Linked DNA regions of Bryobacter aggregatus MPL3. Each later gene encodes a partner of the first gene's protein in a complex. Links are inferred from orthologs where the notes say so. Each region holds a gene or a part of one and is shown on either strand. Other genes may lie near its edges.

Region 1 (3,195 bases):
TCTGCGGCTGCGTCTCGAGTCGAACGAGTACCAGAAGGATCTGGCCCGCAATCAACTGCTGCCCGCGGTGAATCTGACGGGGGGGTATCTCAGCACGGGTCTTGCCGGTGTGGTGAACAATGCACCCAATCCGTTCACCTCGTCCGGGGCCGCACAGTTGGACAGAATCAACAAGCTTTCGCAGCTTGCCGGACTCGAGCCGCTGCCTGCAGCCATCGGAAGTAGTGTGCCGGGCAGCTTCATCGGCGGCTACGGCACCACGCTCAATAATCTGTTTGGCAACAACTATACAAGTTGGCAAGCCGGGATTCAGGTGGACTGGACCCTGCGCAATCGTGCGGCCAAGGAGAATCTGGTGCAGACCAATCTGACGGATCGCACACTGGTTCTGCAACGGACGCGCAGCGAGCAGCAGGTGGAGGCGGAGGTTCGCAATTCGCTGCAGTTCTTGCGAACGGCGGAACAGCGGATTGTCGCAGCCGAAGCCAGCGCCAGCGCGGCCAAGGAGAAACTGGACAGCGAACAGCGGCTGTTTGAAACAGGTGAAAGCACAAACTTCTTAGTGCTGACGCGCCAGAACGAATATGCCGATTCGCAACGCCGCGGCTTGGTGGCAAGGCTCGATTTCAATAAGGCGATTGCCCGTCTCGAACAGGCGCTGGGAGCCACGCTCGAGACCCATCAGATTTCCTTGCAGTAATCACAGGATCATCACATGTTTTCCACAGCTTCTCCACGCGGGGGAGTGCCAAACTATGGCTGTACGCGATGAATGTAGCTGACATCGCCTTCCAGAAAGGCCTACCCGCAAATCTTGAGGCCGAGCGCTTGACGCTCGGCGCCGTCCTGGTGGACCCCGCTCAGTTTCCGCTGGTGGGTGGCGAACTGACGGCAGAAGACTTCAGTCTCGAGTCACACCGCCGCATCTTCCAGCGCATGAGCGAATTGGCCGAGCGCGGCGAGCACATCGATCGCATTGCGCTGGCCAACGAGCTGATGCGCCATTCGGAGCTGGAAGGCGCAGGCGGCCTGAGCTACCTGATGAGCCTGGACGAAGGGCTGCCGCAACTGCTCAACGTCTTTGGCTACGTCAAAATCGTCCGCGAGAAGTCGACGCTGCGCAAGATCATCTTCACCGCGCAGAGCGTGATGGACAAGGCTTTCTTGGGCGTCGACGAGGCGAATCACATTCTCGCCGAGGCCGAAGAGTCCTTCCTCAATGTCGGCGCGGCGCGTGGCAAGAACACGCTGGCTACGCCAACCGAGATCATCGACGAGATTGGTCTCGATCAATTTCTCGATCCCAGCAATCGCATTAAGGGCGTCTCGACCGGCTTTACGAAGCTGGACGAGATGACAGGCGGCTTTCGTGAAGGCGAACTGATCATTCTGGCCGCGCGCCCCGCCATGGGCAAGACCGCCTTTGCGCTGAACATTGCGCAGCATGTCTGCGGGCCGAAGGTGAACAAGGCGGTGGCGGTGTTCTCGCTCGAAATGTCAAAAGAGAGCCTGCTCACTCGTATGGTTTGCGCCGCGGCGCGCGTGGACCAGCATCGCTTCCGCACCGGCTTTCTGGGCGATGATGAGCGGCGTCAGCTTGCGGTGGCGGCGACGGATTTGATGGATGCTCCGCTTTATCTCGACGATTCGCCGGGCATCAACATGATGGACATCCACGCGAAGCTACGCCGCGTGCAGGCCGAGCGTGGCCTTGGGCTTGTCGTCATCGACTACCTGCAACTCATGCAGGCTCGCGGCTCGCACGATAGCCGTACGCAGGAAGTCAGCTCGATCTCGCGCGGCATGAAGTTGCTCAGTAAGGAACTGCGTGTTCCGATTCTGGCTCTGAGTCAGTTGAGCCGTGCGCCGGAAACACGTCCCGGCGACCACCGTCCGCAGTTGAGCGATTTGCGCGAATCGGGTTCGATCGAGCAGGACGCCGACATGGTGTGCTTCCTGTTTCGTGAGGAAGTGTACAAACCTGATCGCGAAGATATTAAGGGACGCGCCGAGCTCATCATTTCCAAGCAACGTAACGGTCCGATCGGAAAAGTCGATCTTGCCTTCATGCACAAGTTCACAAAATTCGGCAATCTCGCCGATGAACCGGGGATGGGTGATGGCGGTGGTGGCGGTTCCGATGATTATGTGTAGCCCTTCGATCCTCTAGCGGCGATTTCCGCGCGTTTCTAAATAGAGAAACGAAGGAGAGAAATGCAGCTACACGAGTACCGGGCGATGGCTAAAGGCGCCCTTTCGGAAGTGAGATCAGTCGTTCGCTATCGAGGCTTAAACACCGCCGGAGGATGGATTCGAGACCCGCTCAATATCCCTCAGAAGTTTGCGGCTCGCTTGAAGTCCCAGAGCCTGGGCAATGAGCGTTCGGAGAAGTATAAGGGCCCCTTTGACCCGGTTCGTTACATCCACGAGATGGCAGCTCTGGCCAAGGACAGCAACACGGGGAACTGCAGCGAACTGTCTGCCGTTGCCTTTAAGTTTCTGGCGCGCAAGCAGGTGACTCCCATTGAATACTTTGGTGTCTTTCGTGGAGGGTGGAATCACGCCTTTGTCGTGTTGAACCGGCCGTCGGATATCCCGCTCAATGAGTTTGCCAAGTGGTCGGTGAACGCGGTGGTTTGCGATCCACTCTATGACCGGTCTGCCGACGCCGGCTTCCTGGCGGCGTGGTATCCACGCATGTTCCCTCTCACGGAGAAGGACATCTTCCTCCGGATTTGTGACGACTAGCGCAGTCGCTCGATCTGAGCGCTGAGTTCCTCTTTGGACATCGAGCCGGGATGGTAGAGGCGGACGATTCCGGCGCGATCGATCAGCACCAGGGTCGGCGTTGTCGAGGCGCCGTAGACGCGAAAGTTCTCCTCGCTGAGAGGGGCGCTCATGCCCGGGATGGAAGCGTAGTATCGATCGTAGATCGAGGCAATATACGTTCTCTCCTCGGGTTTTGTTGCGTCTTCGCCGCCTGCGGCGTAGCCGTAGTATTGTGTGGGGCCAATGATGGTGAGCCCCTTGGAGGCATAGGTCCGCGCAAGTTCGGCGAGGATCGGGGCTTGTGCCTTGCAGTCTGCACACCAGTGCGCCCAGAAGAAAAGCAGCACGGGCTTGCCTTTGAATTGCGCAATGCTTTTCGTGGGATTCTTGCCGACTGCCACCTGGAGATCCAGCGCCGGAGCCGGC
Region 2 (3,283 bases), 3.3 Mb from region 1 along the record:
CCCACCCTCTGCGTGGGGCTGCGAGGGATCCTCTATGCGGAGCTGGAGGTCCAGACAGGCGAGACGGATCTGCATTCCGGCGTCTATGGCGGTGCTGTTCCCAATGCCATCGAGGCGGCAGCACGCATTGTTTCTTCGCTGAAAGATCTTCACGGACGAATTCTGATCCCCGGCTTCTATGACGATGTGGCCGCTCCCACCGCGGAAGAGCTGGCGAGCTGGGCTCGCCTTCCTTTCGATGCTGGCGCCTTTCAGCGTGAGGAGGCACGTGTCCATGCGCTGACCGGGGAACCCGGCTTCGGGGTTCTCGAACGTTCCTGGGCCCGGCCCACCTTTGAGATCCACGGCATCCGTGGTGGCTTCACCGGCCCCGGTGCGAAAACAGTGATTCCTTGCGAGGCAACGGTCAAGTTCAGTTGCCGCCTTGCCCCCGGTCAAGACCCCGTCCGGGTGGGTGAACTGCTCAACGCTGCCATCGAAGCGGCTGCGCTTCCCGGTGTCCGCACCCAGTTGAAAATCCTCCATAGCGCCAAGGCGAGCGTGGTCGATCCCGCCAATCCTTATGTCAGAAAAGCGGCACTTGCGATGACGGAAGTCTTCGGCCGCGAAACGGTCTTGACTCGCAGTGGAGGTTCCATTCCAATCGTCGGTCTCTTTGCCGAGACGCTGGGTGTTCCAAGCGTCCTCACCGGCTTTGGTCTGCCCGATGACAATCTGCATGCTCCGAATGAGAAGGTTTATCTGCCCAACATTGAGCGCGGCATCGAGGCAATCGTTCGCTACTGGCAATCTCTCGGAGAAGCGCTGTGAGTAATTTCGGCTTCAAGGACACACTCAAGAGTTCCGTCGACATTGTCCGCACGATTGGGGATTACATTCGTCTGCAAAAGATCGGCGGCAGTGCCCGCTACCGCGGACTCTGTCCCTTCCATCGCGAGAAGACTCCCAGCTTCTATGTGCATGCAGACCGCCAGTTCTACAAATGCTTCGGCTGCGGCAAGGGGGGCGATGTCTTCAGTTTCGTCATGGAAATTGAAGGTATGGGCTTCTATGAAGCGCTCAAGCTGCTGGCCGAGAAGAACGGCATCGAGATGCCCAAGCAGCGGGAAGACTTCGACCCGGAGAGCCGGAAGAAAGCCAGCATCCAGGATCTTCACGAAGTGGCTGCCAAGCATTTCCGCGACAACCTCTATGCGAGCGCGGGAGAACCGGGCCGCGGCTATCTCAACAAGCGTGGCATCGGCCAGAAGCTGGCTGAAGAATTCGGTCTGGGCTTCAGTGATCCCTCTGGCGGCCTCACCCGCCTCTTTGAGAAGCAGGGTGTCCCTGGGGAGTTGATGGAGCAGTCCGGCCTCTGCCTCAAACGGAACGATGGCCCCGGCTACTTCGACCGCTTTCGCAACCGGCTCATGTTCCCCATCTGGAATGAGAGCGGCAAAGTCATTGCCTTCGGAGGGCGCACTCTTGGCGACGATCAACCAAAGTATTTGAACTCACCAGAGACGCCGATCTACCGCAAGAGCCATGTCCTCTATAACCTCCACCATGCGAGAGAAGGCGCCCGCAAGTCCGGCCGGATGATTCTTGTCGAAGGGTACATGGATGTCATCGGCGTGCATTCCGCTGGAGTGCGGGAAGTGGTCGCCAGTTGCGGCACCTCGCTTACCAACCTGCAAGTGCGTTCGATGAAGCGTCATGCCGACCGGGTCATCATCAACTTCGATCCGGACAATGCCGGTGCGAATGCGGCGGAGCGTAGCATCCAGATCCTGCTGGAAGAGAGCCTGCAGATTCGCGTCTGCTCTCTGCCCGGTGGTCTCGATCCTGACGAGTATGTAAAGGCACATGGTGCAGAAGCTTATCTCGCCGAACTGAACCGGAGCCCTGGTTACTTCCACTGGCTTGCCGACCGCGCCCGGTCCCGCTTTGACATGCGCGAAGCCGAAGGCCGGATGGAAGCCTTCCGCTTCCTGCTGCCCGCTATCCAGAAACTTCCGGACAAACTGGAGCGCCTCGCCGTGGTCGGTGACATGGCGGTCCATCTGCGCGTCGAGCCGGGTGTCGTCCTTGATCAATTTCGAAAAGCAGCCGGCGACCGCAATGCTGCAAAAGCAGTGCAGATTGCGCCGCAGCGTCACTTGCCCGATCTCGAGAAGGTGCTCATCCGTCTCTTGCTGCATCATCCGGAAGCGCTGGCCGGATACTGTGACACCCTGCTCAGCATGGAAGGCTTTCCCAACTTGGAGAGTCATCACATCCTCGAAACGGCACTCAACATGCTGGCTGCCGATGGGGCCGTGGACTTCGCTGTCTTACAGTCCAAGCTCAGCGAAGCGGATGCAAACCTATTGGCCGCTCTGTTTTCTACCGATACGGAAGATGTCGAGAAAATGCATGGAGACCCAGCAGCGCAGTTACGGGCTTGTCTCGAGAAACTTAGCTATGACCAACGGGAGCGGCATCGGAAAGACCTGAGAATGCAGGTGCGTGAGGCCGAGCAACGCGGCGACATGCCTGAGGCAATGCGCTTGATGGAATTGGAAAGAAACCTTGAGCGCGCGCAGAAGCATTAGTCCGAGCTAGCCCCGCACCCCATTCTTACCGGCGTAAATTTTTGCTAGAGTGGGCCAAATAGTAAGTGCGTTTCAGGATTGAGTTTGGGGGGCTATGGAAGAGGACTTCAGATCCGGCGATGAAATGAGCGAAGGTGTCGCTGAACAAGTGATCCGTCGCATTGATGAGTTGGAGTCGCTTGCTCCCGTGGAGGGCTTTGGGGAGCGCGATCCCGAGTCGGGTGACGAGGTTTCCCCTGAAGTCCCGGACGGGGAGGAAGTTCTCGATGTCGTCGACAAGACCAATGATCCGGTTCGCATGTATTTACGCGAAATGGGAACTGTGGCTCTTCTCACTCGCGAAGGTGAGATTGCGCTCGCCCGCAAAATCGAGCGGGGCCAAAAGACTGTACTCCGGGCCCTCTCCCGTTCCTCTCTTGTAGTCGGTGAGATGATTCTGCTGGGGCAGGAACTTGAGCAAGGCGAAGTATCAATCTATGATCTATTGAGCCTGAGCGACAGCGCGGGCATCGATGGCGACATCACCGAAGAGGAGATCGAAGAGATCGAAGAGGACACGGCGCGGCCCGAACAGGAAGCCTTTCTGCTCAGCATCGCCGAAGTCGGGCGTCTTGCCCGCCGCGCGCAGCAGACGCGCCAGAAGCTCAGCTCGATCTCGCGCGGGATGAAGCCGAAGGAGCACCGCAAGCTTCGCTTCCTGCTGGCTCGCA

What was found.
Region 2: the proteins of dnaB (region 1) and dnaG are in contact, whole or in part, in a crystal structure (PDB 2R6A), measured with the Geobacillus stearothermophilus proteins. The link is inferred for Bryobacter aggregatus MPL3 from one-to-one orthologs. Residues at the interface, in WP_033016901.1 of Geobacillus stearothermophilus: Ser13, Glu15, Ala16, Gln18, Glu91, Leu92, Asp94, Ala95, Val96, Pro97, Thr98, Ala99, Ala100, Asn101, Tyr104, Tyr105, Ile108; in WP_049624496.1 of Geobacillus stearothermophilus: Lys456, Leu457, Leu458, Pro459, Ala460, Asn463, Ala464, Leu467, Leu535, Leu536, Ile537, Ala538, Gln544, Glu545, Asp548, Tyr549, His552.

Annotation. Positions count from the first base shown.
Region 1 is NZ_JNIF01000003.1:787,798-790,992, reverse strand. What follows is about bases 51-2,961. They hold dnaB (replicative DNA helicase), read left to right. Parts: upstream 51-768; coding sequence 769-2,154; downstream 2,155-2,961. Other genes in these bases: M017_RS27365 (TlpA family protein disulfide reductase), read right to left, coding at 2,745-2,961; M017_RS0104030 (hypothetical protein), read left to right, coding at 2,215-2,748; M017_RS0104040 (efflux RND transporter permease subunit), read left to right, coding at 51-700. Also shown: more of M017_RS0104040, read left to right, coding at 1-50; more of M017_RS27365, read right to left, coding at 2,962-3,195. UniProt on the Escherichia coli protein: The main replicative DNA helicase, it participates in initiation and elongation during chromosome replication. Travels ahead of the DNA replisome, separating dsDNA into templates for DNA synthesis.
Region 2 is NZ_JNIF01000003.1:4,053,921-4,057,203, forward strand. What follows is about bases 191-3,189. They hold dnaG (DNA primase), read left to right. Parts: upstream 191-806; coding sequence 807-2,573; downstream 2,574-3,189. Other genes in these bases: M017_RS0118755 (dipeptidase), read left to right, coding at 191-810; rpoD (RNA polymerase sigma factor RpoD), read left to right, coding at 2,668-3,189. Outside these bases: more of M017_RS0118755, read left to right, coding at 1-190; more of rpoD, read left to right, coding at 3,190-3,283. UniProt on the Escherichia coli protein: RNA polymerase that catalyzes the synthesis of short RNA molecules used as primers for DNA polymerase during DNA replication.